DNA from 2 places in the Arthrobacter sp. UYCo732 genome. Region 1 is predicted to be linked to the other one. Evidence: predicted binding sites of a transcription regulator. Region 1 holds the regulator's gene; the other holds the start of a gene.

Region 1 (7,993 bases):
CCACACGGACTACGTCGCCTTCGACCACGTCCAGTTGGGTGCTCCCATGTCGCGGGCCCCCGGGATGGTGGCGCCCGTGTGGATTATCGATCCGCAGGAGGGTACGGATTTTGCCGGCGGCAGTGTCAAGATCACCGGCCGCAGCACCGTCCCCGGCGACAAGCTCCGCTGGCAGATCCTGCGGACCGCGGGGAACGGGGACAAGACGCCCTACCTGACTGGCGAGACCACAGCCGGCACGGACGCCACCCAGGCCGGCCTGTTCACTCTGGCCCTCAGCCTGTCCTCCGGAAGTTATGAGCTCCGCGTGTCCCAAACGGACGGCGGCGGCAGCAGAGCGGAGCAAAACGTAGATACGAGGAAGTTCAACGTCAGCTAGTTTTCAGGGGTACAGGGCGCTCCAGCGTCCCAACACATCGCTCGCCACCACAACTGCCGCAGGTCCGGCAGTGGACGACCGCAGGACATGGTGACCCAGGAGAGCCGTCACGGCACCTGCATCGCAGAGCCGGGTAACTTCGCGGGGACTGATCCCGCCCTCCGGGCCGACGATGAGCAGGACTTCCCGTGGGCCGGCCTGCGGCTCGCCGGCGTGCCAGGCTTCAAGCACAGACCGGAGCGGCCGTACTGCGTCTTCATGAAGAATCACCGCCAAGTCCGCGGCGGCCACGGCAACAGCCAACCCGGGGGTTTCGACGGCGGCACGTACCTCGGGAATCCAGGCGCGCCGCGCCTGTTTTGCGGCCGCTGTGACCGCTGACTGCCATTTAGCATGGGCCTTCGCGGCGCGCTCACCCTTCCAGCGCACAATAGAGCGTTCCGATTGCCAGGGCACAACGGCGTCGATCCCTAATTCGGTGGCTGTTTCCACGGCGAGTTCGTCGCGGTCGCCTTTGGCCAGGGCCTGGACCAGCACCAGCCGAATGTCTGGCTGGTCCTCCACCGCCATCACGGCGCATTCCACGGTGAGCTCGGCAGGTGACGCGGCAACCACCGTTCCGGTCAGCCGCTTCCCGGCGCCGTCCGCAATGTCCACGGATTCGCCCGGGGTCAGCCGCTTAACCGTTACGGCATGTCGCGCCTCCGGGCCCTGCAGGGAGTACCGGGCACCGGGCACCACGGCGTCCAGCGACCCGGCGCCGCTGAAAAAAACGGGGTTGCTCACCGCTACAGGTTACCGAACCGGTCCCGCAGCTTGGCGAAGACCCCGCCGCTGGCCGCCAGCTTGCCCTCCGTGAACTGCTCACCGCGCAACTTGGCCAGCTGCCGCAGGAGATCCTCCTGTGCGGCGTCCAGCTTTGCCGGTGTCTCCACCTGCAGGTGGACCATGAGGTCCCCTCGGCCGTAGCCGCGCAGATGCGTGACGCCCAGGCCGCGGAGCGTGATGACCTCGCCGGCCTGGGTCCCCGCCTTGACGTCGATCTCCTGAATCCCGTCAAACGTATCCAGGGACACCTCGGTGCCCAGCGCTGCGGCGGTCATCGGAATGTGCAGCGTCGCGTGCAGGTCGTCGCCGTCGCGGACGTACGTGGCGTCGTTGTTGACCCGGATCTCGACGTACAGATCACCGGCCGGACCTCCGGCCGGGCCAGCCTCGCCCTGCCCGGAGAGCTGGATGCGGGTACCCGTTGCCACGCCGGCCGGCACCTTGATGGTGAGCGACCGGCGGCTGCGGATGCGGCCCTGGCCGCTGCACTCGTTGCAGGGATCCTTGATCACAGTCCCGAAGCCTTCACAGCTGCCGCACGGGGCCGCCGTCATGACCTGGCCCAGGATGGAGCGCACCGCACGCTGGACCTGGCCGCTGCCGCCGCAGATATCGCAGCGTTCAGGGTGGCTCCCGTCGCGGCAGCAGGAGCCGTTGCAGGTGGGGCAGGTGACGGCGGTATCCACCTCAAGTTTGCGGTTGACGCCGAACACGGCATCGCGGAGTTCGATCCGGACGCTGATGAGGGCGTCCTGGCCGCGGCGGACCCGTGACGCCGGGCCCGAGGATCCGCCGGCGCCGAAGAACGTATCGAAAATGTCCTGGAACGCGAAGCCCTGGCCGGCGTATCCACCGCCGCCGAAACCATTGTCGGTACCGTTTTCGTTACCGGTGGTGTCATAGACGCGGCGCTTCTGGGGGTCCGAAAGTACCTCGTAGGCGTGGGTCACGGCCTTGAAGCGGTCCGACGCATCGTCCCCGGGATTAACGTCCGGGTGAAGGGTGCGGGCCAGCTTGCGGTAGGCCTTCTTGATCTCTTCTCCGGTGGCTTCCGGCGAGACTCCGAGGACGTCGTAGTGGCTGCTCAAAGTTCGTATCTCTTCCTTGTTGTACTGCCGGCAGCCGGGCTGCCGGCTCCGCTCTTCATGCCTGGACCGCGGCTGTTACGGACCCAGAATTCTTGACAGGTAACGGGCCACTGCCCTGACGGCGGCCATGGTGGTGGGATAGTCCATCCGGGTAGGGCCCAGCACACCGATCTTGGCCGTGCTGTCCGGTCCGTAGGCGGTGGCCACCACGGAGGCTTCGGCCAGGCCGTCATAAGGATTTTCGCGGCCGATGCTGACGGTGACTCCACGCGGGTCCTGGGCCATGTCACTGAGCAGGCGGAGCAAGACAACCTGCTCCTCCAGTGCTTCGAGCACCGGTCCGATGCTGAGGGGAAAATCCACGTTGGACCTGGCCAGGTTCGCCGTCCCGGCCATCACCATGCGGTCCTCGCGGCTGCTGTGCGCGAGCGTTTCCAGCCCCTGTGCCAGCGCCTGGGCAGCAGCACGCTGGCCGGGAGCGACAGAAAACACCACGCCCGGCAACGACTGGGCCAGCCGGCTCAGCGGTGTGCCAGCCAGCGATCCGAGGAAGTGTGTCCGCATGGCGGCGATACCGTCCTCGCCAAGGTCCTGGCCGACGTCGAGCACGCGCTGCTCCACCTTGCCGGTGGTGGCGATGAGCACCAGAAGTACCTGACGGGGCGCCAGCAGAACAAATTCGATGTGACGGATGGTGGCCCGGCTCAGATGGGGGTACTGCACCACGGCCACCTGGTTGGTCAGCTGGGAGAGCAGCCGGACAGTCCGGTCCAGGACGTCATCCAGGTCATCAGATCCCTCCAGCAATGACTGGATGGCCTTCTTTTCCGCCGGCGAGAGCGGCTTCACGGCGGAAATCTGGTCCACAAACAGCCGGTAGCCCTTGTCCGTGGGGATGCGGCCGGCGCTGGTGTGCGGCGCGGTGATCAGGCCCTCGTCTTCCAGGGCCGCCATGTCGTTGCGGATGGTTGCGCTGGACACACCGAGATGATGGCGTTCAACCAGGGCCTTCGAACCCACGGGCTCGCGGGAGTGCACATAGTCCTCCACGATGGCACGCAGTACTTCCAGTTTGCGCGGCTCGCTCACACTCCACCTCCATCCACGGTTGCGCCTCAATGGCCACGGCCTGTTAGCACTCGACGTGCCTAAGTGCTAACAGTCTAATATGACTCACCCCGTTGTTAGCATTGGTACCGCTCCGGGCGAACATTCCGGGGGCACGATCTAGCACAAGGCGGAATCAATCCATGCAATACCAGAACTGGGGTCCGCAGGAGATCAGCGCGCCCGTCCGGAACGAACTGCCCGAGGTTCCCGTCGAACGCGGCATGGTTCTCGAAGACGCCCAGTCCGGTTGGGTGGGAGCGGTGACCCGGGTGGAGAAGTCCGGCGGCATGCATGTGGTGGCCCTCGAGGACCGGCGCGGCAAGTCGCGTTCGTTCCGGCTTGGATTCGGTTTCCTTTTGGAAGGCCGGCCCATCCGGCTGGTGCCGCCCGTGCCCAGGCAGAACACCGCCGCTCCAGCTGGCCGGACAGCGTCCGGTTCGGTGCGCGTGGCCGGCCAGCGTGCCCAGGTGGCCAAAGCGAGCAGGATCTGGGTGGAGGGAAAGCACGACGCCGAACTCGTGGAAAAGGTCTGGGGTGACGATCTGCGCGTGGAGGGCATCGTCGTGGAGCCTTTGCACGGCATCGACGACCTCGCGGGGGCGGTGGCCGCCTTTGGTCCCGGTCCCGGACGGCGGCTTGGGGTCCTGGTGGACCACCTGGTCCCGGACTCAAAGGAGTGGCGCATCGCGGCCGGTGTGATGGCCTCTCCCGGTGCCGCCGGCAACGTTCTGATCGTTGGGCACCCTTACGTTGACGTGTGGCAGGCCATCCGGCCCGCGGTGCTGGGCATTGACCAGTGGCCCGTGGTGCCCCGGGGTCAGGACTGGAAGACCGGCATCCTGGCAGCGTTCGGCTGGCCGCACTCCACCAAGGAGGACATCGGCCTGGGCTGGCAGAAGCTGTTGGGTGCGGTCCGCACCTATGCAGATCTGGAAGCGTCGCTCCTGGGGCGGGTGGAGGAAGTCATCGACTTCCTCACGGCGCAGTAGCCCCGGCGGCGCCGGTCCTGCCCCATGCCCGCTATCGACGGCGGCATTTGGCAGCGGAACCAGTATTCTTGGTACTGCGGAGACTGTTGCTGCGATAGGCCGGCATTCGCGAAACCAGCACCATTGCACTTTCGAAGGAAGAAACCGTGGCACAAAACGCACGCGAGCACCGGGACGACCAAAGCCGTTCCGAGTACCAGGGCGTTCCCGCAAACGCGTTGCCCCTCACGGCCAGCGAAGACCGTCAATGGGCCACGCTGGCACACTTTGGCGGGATCCTCGGCTGCGTACCGTCCCTGCTGATTTACCTGATTTTCCGTGAACGCGGGCCGTTCACTGCGCAGGAGTCTAAGGAAGCACTGAACTTCAGCCTGCCGCCCACCATCGCGGCGCTGGTGGCCAACATCCTGGTGTTCATTCCGGTGGTGGGGAACATTTTCGCCGTCATCGCAACCCTGATCTGGATTGCCCTGACCTGCTTCTCGGTGGCCGCCGGCATCCATGTCAACAAGGGCCAGCCCCACCGTTACCAGTACAACCTGCGCTGGATCAAATAGCCGAAAAGCAACGCGGGGTCAGTCAGGCAGGATCCGTCGGACCACGGCGTCGGCCAGCAGGCGGCCCTTCAGCGTCAGGACCAGCGTGCCGCGGAAGGCGGCCGCCGGCTCCACGAGGCCATCGGCGATCAGCCCGGCAACAGCGTGGCGGCCGTCCTGTCCCAGCGACGGGACGTGGACTCCGGAAACGAGCCTGGCCTCCAGCATCACCCGCTCCATGTCCCGCGTTTCGGCGTCGAGCGTTTCCCGGCCGGCCGCCGGTGAGAGCCCTTGCGCGAGCCGCCCCGCGTAAGCGGTGGGATGCTTGACGTTCCACCAGCGCACACCGCCCACGTGGGAGTGTGCGCCGGGGCCAATGCCCCACCAGTCATCCCCGCGCCAGTAGGCGAGATTGTGCCGGCAGGCCTGCTCGGGCGTGCGGGACCAGTTGCTGACCTCATACCAGCTCAACCCGGCTTCGCCGATCAGCTGGTCCGCGAGCTCATACTTATCGGCGTGGTCATCGTCGTCGATCCCCGCAACTTCACCCCGGCGGATCTGCGCGGCGAGCTTGGTCCCGTCCTCGACGATCAGTGCGTAGGCGCTGATATGGTCCGGCTGATAGGACAGGGCGGTCTCCAGGGAATACCGCCAGTCATCGAGGGACTCGCCCGGTGTCCCGTAGATCAGGTCCAGGCTCACGGCCAGTCCGGCCTCGCGCGCCCACTGCACCACCTGCGGCACCCGGCTGGGTGTGTGCGTGCGGTCCAGGACTTTGAGCACGTGCGGAACTGCTGACTGCATGCCAAAGGAAACCCGGGTGAAGCCGGCATCCTTCAGCATTGCCAAAGATTCGGGAGTGACAGAATCCGGGTTCGCTTCGGTGGTGACTTCGGCGCCATCCTCAAGTCCCCATTCCCCGACGGCTGCGGCCAGGATCCGTGCAAGGTCTTCCGCCGGGAGCAGCGTGGGGGTCCCGCCGCCGAAGAACACGGTGCTCAGTGGCCGGGCGGGCAACCCGGAGTCCATGAGGACCCCTGCGGCCAGCCGGACCTCGGAAATAGCGGTGTCGGCATAGGCGTCCTGGGACGCGCCGCCACCGAGTTCGGTGGCCGTGTACGTGTTGAAATCGCAGTATCCGCACCGGACGGCGCAGAACGGGATGTGCACGTAGAGCCCGAAGGCCCGGCCCGCCGCACCGCCCGTTGCCTGGGCAGGCAGGAGACCGTCCGACGGCGCCGGGTCGCCAAGGGGAAGAACGCTAGGCATTGCGGCGGCCTCCCGTGGTCCGGGCCACTGTCATCACTACTTCTTAGCCTTGTCCTTGGACTCGTCCGTAGTCAGTGCAGCAATGAAGGCTTCCTGGGGAACCTCGACACGGCCCACCATCTTCATCCGCTTCTTGCCTTCCTTCTGCTTTTCCAGAAGTTTACGCTTTCGCGAAATGTCACCGCCGTAGCACTTGGCCAGAACGTCCTTGCGGATGGCCCTGATGCTTTCCCGGGCGATGATGCGCGAGCCGATCGCGGCCTGGATCGGCACTTCGAACTGCTGCCGAGGAATGAGTTCGCGCAGCTTGCTGGTCATCATCACGCCGTAGGCGTAGGCCTTGTCACGGTGGGTGATGGCCGAGAATGCATCCACCTGTTCGCCCTGGAGCATGATGTCCACCTTGACCAGATCGGCTACCTGCTCGCCGTCGGCCTTCCAGTCCAGCGAGCCGTAGCCACGGGTCTTGGACTTGAGGATGTCGAAGAAATCGAAAACGATTTCGGCCAGCGGGAGGCGGTACCTGATCTCCACGCGGTCCTCTGACAGGTAGTCCATGCCGCCCATGACACCTCGCCGGCTCTGGCAGAGTTCCATGATGGCCCCAACAAATTCGTTGGGCGCCAGGATGGTGGCGGACACCATGGGCTCGCGGACCTCGGCGATTTTGCCGGAGGGGTACTCGCTGGGGTTAGTCACATGGACCACCTTCTTGTCCTCCAGCGTTACCTCGTACTCCACGTTGGGGGCGGTGGAGATGAGATCAAGGTTGTATTCGCGTTCCAGTCGTTCGCGGGTGATTTCCAGGTGCAGCAGACCCAGGAAGCCAACGCGGAAGCCGAAGCCCAGCGCCGCCGACGTTTCGGGCTCGTACACCAGTGCGGCGTCGTTGAGCATCAGCTTTTCCAGCGCATCGCGGAGCACGGGGTAGTCCGTGCCGTCCAGCGGATACAGGCCGGAGAAGACCATGGGCTTGGCGTCGGCGTAGCCGGGGAGGGAGTCAGTTGCAGGCTTGGCAAGGTTGGTGACGGTGTCGCCAACCTTGGATAGGCGCACGTCCTTCACGCCGGTGATGAGGTAGCCCACTTCGCCGACGCCCAGGCCCTTGGAGGGGGTGGGTTCCGGGGAGCTCACACCAATTTCCAGGAGTTCGTGGGTGGCCCGGGTGGACATCATCTGGATGCGTTCACGGGGGTGCAGCATACCGTCGACCACACGGACGTAGGTGACCACGCCGCGGTACGTGTCGTAGACAGAGTCGAAAATCATGGCCCGCGCGGGAGCATTCGGGTCACCGACGGGCGCCGGAAGGTCGCGGATGATCTTGTCCAGCAGCACCTCGACGCCCATGCCCGTCTTGCCGGAGACGCGGAGGACGTCGTCGGGGTCGCCGCCGATCAGGCTGGCAAGCTCGGCAGCATACTTTTCGGGCTGCGCTGCGGGGAGGTCAATCTTGTTCAGGACCGGGATGATGGTGAGGTTGTTTTCCATCGCCAGGTAGAGGTTGGCGAGGGTCTGTGCCTCGATGCCCTGGGCCGCATCCACAAGCAGCACTGCGCCTTCGCATGCCGCCAGCGAGCGGGAGACCTCGTAGGTGAAGTCCACGTGGCCGGGGGTGTCGATCATGTTCAGGGCATAGCTGGTGCCATCGAGTTCCCACGGCATACGGACGGCCTGGGATTTGATGGTGATGCCGCGCTCGCGTTCGATGTCCATGCGATCCAGGTACTGGGCCTTCATGTCGCGGGACTGAACCACTCCGGTGAACTGCAGCATACGGTCGGCCAGGGTGGA
Region 2 (7,993 bases), on a different contig from region 1:
CCGCCCATGCCGCCCATGTCGTCGCCGCCACCCATGGCCGGAGCGTTCTTCTCCGGCTTATCGGCCACAACAGCCTCGGTGGTGAGGAACAGGCCGGCAATGGAGGCCGCGTTCTGAAGTGCAGAGCGGGTCACCTTGACGGGGTCGTTGATGCCGGCAGCCAGCAGGTCGACGTATTCGCCGGTTGCTGCGTTCAGGCCGTGGCCTGCAGGCAGGCCGCGGACCTTGTCCACCACAACGCCGGGCTCGAGGCCGGCGTTGAAGGCGATCTGCTTCAGCGGGGCGTCGATGGCAACGCGGACGATGTTGGCGCCCGTTGCTTCGTCACCCGTGAGGTTCAGGTTTGCGAACGCCTTGGCGCCGGCCTGGATCAGCGCAACGCCGCCACCGGCGACGATGCCTTCTTCAACAGCAGCCTTGGCGTTGCGGACAGCGTCCTCAATGCGGTGCTTGCGTTCCTTGAGCTCAACTTCGGTTGCGGCACCGGCCTTGATAACTGCAACGCCGCCGGCCAGCTTGGCCAGGCGTTCCTGCAGCTTCTCGCGGTCGTAGTCCGAATCGGAGTTCTCGATCTCGGCACGGATCTGGGAAACGCGCCCAGCGATCTGGTCGGCGTCGCCGGCACCTTCAACGATGGTGGTCTCGTCCTTGGTGACAACAACCTTGCGGGCGCGTCCCAGGAGTTCCAGTCCCGCGGTCTCCAGCTTGAGGCCGACTTCCTCGGCGATGACCTGGCCGCCGGTGAGGACGGCGATGTCGGCCAGTTGGGCCTTGCGGCGGTCGCCGAAGCCCGGAGCCTTGACGGCAACGGACTTGAAGGTGCCACGGATCTTGTTGACGATCAGGGTGGCCAGGGCCTCGCCCTCGATGTCCTCGGCAATGATCAGCAGCGGCTTGCTGGACTGCATGACCTTTTCCAGGACAGCAACGAGTTCCTTGACGTTGGAGATCTTGGAGTTGACGATCAGGATGTACGGATCCTCAAGGACCGTTTCCTGGCGATCGGTGTCGGTCACGAAGTAAGCGGAGATGTAACCCTTGTCGAAGCGCATGCCTTCGGTGAGTTCGAGCTCCAGGCCGAAGGTGTTGGACTCCTCGACCGTGATGACGCCTTCCTTGCCCACCTTGTCCAGGGCCTCGGCGATGAGGGCACCGATTTCATCGTCACCGGCGGAGATGGAAGCTGTGGCCGCAATCTCTTCCTTGGTTTCGATTTCCTTGGCGGAGGCAAGCAGCTCAACGGTGACGGCCTCTACGGCCTTCTCGATGCCGCGCTTGAGGGACAGCGGGTCAGCGCCGGCTGCAACGTTGCGCAGGCCTTCCTTGACCAGGGCCTGTGCCAGCACGGTAGCCGTGGTGGTGCCGTCGCCAGCGACGTCATCCGTCTTCTTGGCAACTTCCTTAACCAGCTCGGCGCCGATCTTTTCGTAAGGATCGTCCAGCTCGATCTCCTTGGCGATGGAAACACCATCGTTGGTGATCGTGGGGGCGCCCCACTTCTTTTCGAGGACGACATTGCGTCCACGCGGGCCGAGGGTGACCTTGACGGCGTCGGCGAGGATGTTCAGGCCCCGCTCAAGACCGCGGCGTGCCTCTTCATCAAATGCAATGATCTTGGCCATAACGGCAGTAGTCCTTTCGGGACAGTCGTTAAGAATGAACCTCACTGCAGTGCCCGCGACGGACGATCCTTCACCGGCGGCCTCTGTATGCCGCGGCTGGGGATCTCACTCCAGCTAGGTATTTCTTTCGCTCCACGGCCGGCACCAAGCTCCGAAACCGGCAGAAACCGGACGTTGCTTTAGCAGTCGGTACGTAGGAGTGCTAACTCAATAATTAGCACTCCCCACGTGAGAGTGCAAGCGAAAGCTTCTCTTTTCCGCTCTCTCACGGCGCGCCGTTCGCCACTGGCGATCAGGCCGCTGCCCGTCCTGCCGCCTCACGTCCGCTGAGCACGGCCCGGTTGTCAGGACCGTAGGTGAACACCATGAAGTTCGCCGAGGTGATATCTCCCTGGGCGTCGAAGGCAATCGGCCCCGATTCGCCGTCGTAATTGATCTTCGCCCCGGACTTCAGGACCGCCAGGCAGTCGGAATACGACCTGCACGGCTTGCCGGGCTGCCCGGCGCTCCCCCCGCCGGAAGAGCCACCGGCGGTGCCACCGGACACCGCGATCAGATTGGCCGCAATGGAGCGTCCGGCATCGTCATCAGCCGTCACCGCCGCCAAGGCCGCCAAATTCACGGCGTCGTAGGCCTCCGCCGCGAATGACAGGTCCTTCAACGCCGGGTTCACTGCCAGCAGCCGGGCCTGGAAATCTGCCGAAACAAGCACCCGGGGCACTACGGTGCGGGCTCCATCAAGGGCCTTTAAGCCGAGTCCGGGCCCGTACTGAGCGAACGCACCGTCACTGAGGATGAGTTTGCTGCCGGACAGCCCGGCATTGTTGAGCTCCTCGAGGGCGCCCTGGGCACCGTCCCGCGCGATCAGCACCACGGCGTCGGGCTTTGCCGCCTGGGCGACTGCGGCCGCCTGTAGCGCAGCACCCGGCTTGAATGCCGAGGTGCTGACCGTTTCCAGGCCGGCGTCTGTAGCGGCTGTCGTCACCGCGGCGGAGACATCCTTGCCGTAAACGCTGTCCTGGTGAATCACGGCAATGCTCTTGGCTCCGCCGTCCTTGGCAAGCTTTACCAGCACGGAGGCCTGGGCGATGTCAGCCGCGGCCGTCCGGAAGTAGTAGCCGCCGCTCTGGTAGGTGCTCAGGGCGGCCGCCGAGTTGGCCGGCGAAATCAGTGGAATCCTGTCAGCGGAGAGGACGTCGATGGCAGCTGCCGCATGGCTGGAATCAGTGGGTCCAATGACCACGTCGGCCTTGGCTGCGGTCAGGTTCGTGGCCTGCGATCCGGCGTCGGCCCCGGCCCCGATTATCAACTCAACAGGTTTGCCCTTGTGGCCGCCGGCGGCGTTGATGTCCTTCACGGCAAGCTCGGCGGCCGCCCGCTGTGAGTCGTTGAGGAAGCTCTGCTCCCCTGCACTGTCCTGTATCAGCCCGATGCGCAAGGCGCCGTCGCCGGAGGCTCCAACCGAGTCCAGCCGGGCGTTGCCTCCGGCGGCACCTGCACAGCCGGCCAGTGCCAGCAGGAGTGCCGCAGCTGTGGCGGTCCGCACAATTGGTGAACGCAGGCTGCGGGATTTCACGCTGCGGGCCGGACGCTTTCGGCCTGCGGGCCTTTCTCGCCTTCGCCGACTTCAAGCTCGACGCGCTGCCCTTCATTGAGGGCACGGTAGCCTTCACCATCGATGGCCGACCAGTGCACAAAGACATCGTCCCCGGAGCTATCCAGGGTGATGAAACCATAGCCTTTTTCGGCGTTGAACCACTTAACGGTTCCCAATGCCATGATGTCCACTCTTTCCGTAGTGCCGACGGTCCACTCCGCTGTGTGCGGCGTTTTACGGACCTACGCCTGAAATCACTCTAGCCACAAGCCGCCCTGCAGGCCGGGCTGCACGGCCGCTCCGGAGCCCAAAAGTTATTCACGCGTAACCGGGACGAGGGTTGCGGGGGGTTACCGGTAGCCCGGCCCCAGGACCACAACTAGGGGGACCTGGAACTCCTGGCTATTGACCAGAGTGGGAATGCCCAGGAGGGTGGCGAGCGCTTCGGCGTTGGGCTGCTGTGCTGCGCCGGAATAGTAGATGGCGGAGTTCTGCCGCGGAGCGCCGGTCCAGTTACCCACGGGCCCCAGCGTCCAGCCGTCATTCCGGACCATCGCGCTGACGCGTCCGGCGAGCCCGGCGGTTCCGGCGCCGTTGTACACGGCAACGCCCTGGGCCTTGTCCAGGACAGCGGCGGGCAGTTCGGTGGCGGACGGCGAGGGCGAGGCTTCGGGCTCAGCTTCCGGGCTCGCCGACGGTTCGGAACTCGGGGCCGCATGTTTGCTTGCCGACGGTGCCGCACTTGCTTCGGGCGACGCAGGCGCTTCCAGGCTCGTGGCGAGTTCACTGCCGGCCTGGGTGAAGCCGAGTTTGGGAAGGATCAGGAAGGAGACCAATCCGATGGCCAGCGCCAAGATTCCGACGGCAAGGATGGGCCAGAGTTTGCGCCGGACCGGCGCCGAGGCCGTGCGGTGGACGCCTTGCCTCGATGCGGTCTCCGGAACTTTGTCGAATTCATCCCGAGCGTATTTGGTCATGGTGCAGAGACATCCTTGCTGATTACTGCTGATGGCTCAGCACGAAGTTGGTCAGGCGTCGGAACCCAGGCGGCGTGCAGTGCGCGCCCGGTGACGCGACGTACGTAGTCTACGCAATCTCTTGACCAGCATGGGGTCGTGGGCCAGCGCAGCCTCGGAATCAATGAGGGCATTCAGCAGCTGATAGTAGTGCGTGGCGGACAGATCGAAGAGTTCCCTGACTGCCTGTTCCTTGGCTCCGGCGTACTTCCACCACTGCCGCTCCAGGGCCAGCATCTGCTGGTCACGCTCGCTCAACGGGGAGTCACGAACGGCGAAATCTGCCAGCAGCGGACTCCGCTCGGAGGGCTCCGCAACGTGTTCCTGAGCAGGCTCCGCCACGGCACTTCCCTTCGCTGGTGAGGTTGAAAATCTCATCCCATGTTACGGCGCAAATAACATCGTTGTCATTTTCGCTTCTCGGATTTTTTGTCCACTTATTCGGGTTTTTAGGTCTCCGATTCGCCGTTATCTGGACAAAAACTCCGAGGGGCGGCGCCGATCCCTGCGAGAATGGGACGGTGTTTGAATCCGACGCCCTGTTTGAGTTCGCGGCGGAGCCGGCTGATGCCGTGGGCTTCGCCGACCTCGCCGCGCTGCCGTTAGCGGCGCTGATGGCTGCCGACTGGGCGGTTGCGCTGGAACCGGTTGAAGCTGAGCTCCGGGACGTCCTCACTTTCCTTGCCGCCGAAGTCGCAGCCGGGCACGAAGTCCTGCCATCGCCGTCGAACGTCATGCGCGCCTTCAGGCTGCCGATGGCTGACGTTAAGGTCCTGATCGTGGGCCAAGACCCCTACCCGACGCCGGGCCACGCGATCGGACTTTCCTTCGCCGTCGACCCGCGGACGCGCCCCATCCCCCGAAGCCTGGCGAATATCTACCGCGAACTGGAGGCCGATCTCGGCATTCCCGCCCGCATCCACGGCGACCTGTCCACGTGGGCCGCCCAGGGCGTCCTCCTGCTGAACCGCGTCATGAGCGTCCGGGCCGGGGCCGCCGGCTCCCACCGTGGCAGGGGCTGGGAGGCCATTACGACGGCGGCAGTCACCGCAGTTGCCAACCGGTGCGCCGCCGACGGCGGCAGACCGCCGCTCGTGGCGGTGCTGTGGGGCAGGGATGCGGAGGGTGTCCTTCCCCTCCTGCCCGGCGCGGCGGTGGTCTCCAGTGCGCACCCGAGCCCGTTGTCGGCCTCGCGCGGCTTCTTCGGCTCCAAGCCTTTCAGCACCATTAATCAGTTGCTGCGGGAGCAGGGCTCGTCCGGCGTAACGTGGGAGCTCCCCCAGGTCGTCTAGCTTAGGGTTACCTTATGAGCACAGTCCCGGCCGCCACGAGCGCAATGAAGTCCACACGTCCGCAGATCGACCTCACGGTGATCCGCCGGGAAGAACTCTCGACCCACATGGTGAGGATCGTGGCCGGCGGCCCGGGTTTTTCCACCTACGTGAACAACAGCTTCGTGGACCGCTACGTGAAGATTGTCTTCCCGCAGCCCGGCGTTGGCTACGCCCAGCCCCTGGACCTGTGGACCATCCGAGAAACCATGCCTCGCCAGCAATGGCCGTTCACACGCACCTACACGGTCCGCTGGGTGGACAACGCCGCCCAGGAACTCGCGATTGACTTTGTAATCCACGGGGACGAGGGACTGGCCGGGCCCTGGGCTGCCGCCGCCAGGCCCGGCGACACCTTCACCCTTACCGGCCCCGGCGGCGCTTACAACCCGTCGTCCGACGCCGACTGGTACCTCTTCGCCGGGGACGAGGCCGCCCTGCCGGCCATCGCCGCAGGCATCGAATCGCTGCCGGCGGAGGCGCGTGGCCTGGCCTTCATTGAGGTGGACGGCGACGCCGACATCCAGCCCATCGATGCCCCGCCGGGCGTCCAGGTCTCGTGGCTCCGCCGCAACGGCGCGCCTGCCGGCACCGGCGATCTCCTTGTATCGGCAGTGGCCGACGCCGACTGGCCCGCCGGCCGGGTTGACGTTTTTGCCCACGGCGAGCGCGGCTACATGAAGGCCCTGCGCGACGTGTTCTATGTCCAGCGCGGCCTCGAGCGGAGCCAAGTGTCATTGTCCGGATACTGGGCCAAGGGAAGGGTGGAGGACGACTTCCAGGCCGAGAAGAAACTCCCCGTAGGGAAGATCTGAGCAGTCTCAGCGCAGCAGGCGCCCGCCCGCGAATAAACTTCGGGCGGCTTAACGCCGCCGGGCCCGGCGCCGCTCGTTGCTGGCCAGGCTGCGTGTCAGTGGACGCGCCAGCGTGTCCCCGAGGACAATGCCGGCCGCCGTGCCCAGGACAATTGCCCCGGCGTTGAGCATCCCCCCCGCGCCCAACAGGATTTCGGATTCCTCGATGGTCAGGACGTACATCGACCGGAAGATGGTCAGGCCGGGCAGCAGGATCAGTGCCGCCGGAACGGCCACCACCAGCTGGGGTGCGCCCATCTTCAGGGCCACCACCCTCGCCAGCAAGCCAATCACGACGGCGGCGAGCGCCGGGGAGAACCGGTCGCCGACGCCGAGCGAACCTGCTCCCAGAAGGACAAAGTAGCCCACCACTCCGACGCCTGCGGTGGGCAGCAGCAGGTCCCAGGAGGTCTGCTCCGTGACGCCGATGGCCATCACGGCGAGGGCGATGAAGATCACCAGGACCCACGCATCATAGGCGGCCGGGAACGTCTGGGTGACATCGATGGCCTGCATTCCGGTCATCGCGCCCACCACAAAGGCCACCGCGATGCCGGCCACAATGGCGCCGAAGGTCAGCAGGGTGGACAGGAAGCGGCCGGCGGCCGTTACGGGGAACCCGTTGATGGCGTCCTGGACGGAGGAGACCAGGCGCCCGGTGGGGAGGAGCAGGAGGATGCCGCCCACCACCACGATCGCCGGCGCATTGGTGAGGCCGAAGCGCCACAACAACAACGCGGTGAGAGTAACGGCGAAGGAGCAGGCCGCCGTCGTAAAGAAGTCCGGAACCCGCCACCGGCCCAGCTGGCGCGCCAACAGGCTGACGCCGAGGTTGGCCACAAAGGCGATGGCCGAGGACGCCGGCCCCCCGCCGAGGACGCCCACGAAGACTGCAGCGAAAACGCCGAAAGCCATGGTGACCATCCAGCGCGGGAACGGTTTGGGGCTGGTGATGGCCTCGTCCAGCCGGCGGATGGCCTCATCGCGGCCCAATCCCCCGGCCACGATGTCGGTGACCAGGCGGTGGACTTTGGCCAGGCCGGCGTAGTTGTTGGTCCAGGACCGCACCACCCGAAGCAGCGCGATGGGCGGCTGATCTTTGGGGGCGTAGTTGATGGCCACCGACTGGTTAGTGATGTCCACTTCGATATTTTTCAGGCCCAGCGCCGCGGTAACGGCAATGATGCTCGTCTCCACCTCCAAGGCGCCCGCCCCGTACCGGAACATGGTCTCGGCCAGGTGCAGGGCAAAGTCCAGGGTCTTGCGGGCGGAAGTGTCCACGCCGCCCACCTGGATCATGGGGTTGGCGTAGGGGCTCCCGGCGAGCCTGTCCACGATACTCAGTGGCGCCGTCGGCGGATTCTCCCCCTGGACCAGGCGCCGCAGCATCCGTTTGGCCGCCGCGTCCTGGCGAAGCTGGGAGGGCGACAGGGGCTCTGTCTTGGGCAGGCCGTCACTATGGGGCTTGCCTCGGGAATGTTCAGGACGTTTGGTCACGTTGGTCCTCCTCCCTATATGACGCTTGGTGGGTTGGTGTTATGCCTGCCGCTTCCGCGGCAGTTTGCCGAGCAGG

The links. The regulator HrcA, encoded in region 1, represses chaperone genes, less so after heat shock. The targets are predictions, from matches to a motif close to TTNGCACTCGNNNNNNNCGAGTGCNAA.
Region 2: the regulator HrcA is predicted to act here: its motif matches at 1,802-1,828, upstream of groL (chaperonin GroEL).

The regions. Positions count from the first base shown of each region.
Region 1 is NZ_JBEPPJ010000001.1:591,379-599,371, reverse strand. Features, by position in the region: gene ABIB45_RS02875 (GerMN domain-containing protein) at 1-379, shown strand, start outside; gene ABIB45_RS02870 (16S rRNA (uracil(1498)-N(3))-methyltransferase) at 383-1,165, opposite strand; gene dnaJ (molecular chaperone DnaJ) at 1,168-2,295, opposite strand; gene hrcA (heat-inducible transcriptional repressor HrcA) at 2,371-3,384, opposite strand; gene ABIB45_RS02855 (DUF3097 domain-containing protein) at 3,546-4,394, shown strand; gene ABIB45_RS02850 (DUF4870 domain-containing protein) at 4,541-4,951, shown strand; gene hemW (radical SAM family heme chaperone HemW) at 4,970-6,199, opposite strand; gene lepA (translation elongation factor 4) at 6,236-7,993, opposite strand, start outside.
Region 2 is NZ_JBEPPJ010000008.1:123,311-131,303, forward strand. Features, by position in the region: gene groL (chaperonin GroEL) at 1-1,622, opposite strand, end outside; gene ABIB45_RS12745 (ABC transporter substrate-binding protein) at 1,915-3,198, opposite strand; gene ABIB45_RS12750 (cold-shock protein) at 3,195-3,401, opposite strand; gene ABIB45_RS12755 (LytR C-terminal domain-containing protein) at 3,570-4,196, opposite strand; gene ABIB45_RS12760 (DUF3263 domain-containing protein) at 4,248-4,577, opposite strand; gene ABIB45_RS12765 (uracil-DNA glycosylase) at 4,757-5,527, shown strand; gene ABIB45_RS12770 (siderophore-interacting protein) at 5,542-6,381, shown strand; gene ABIB45_RS12775 (threonine/serine exporter family protein) at 6,430-7,917, opposite strand; gene ABIB45_RS12780 (peptidoglycan bridge formation glycyltransferase FemA/FemB family protein) at 7,957-7,993, opposite strand, start outside.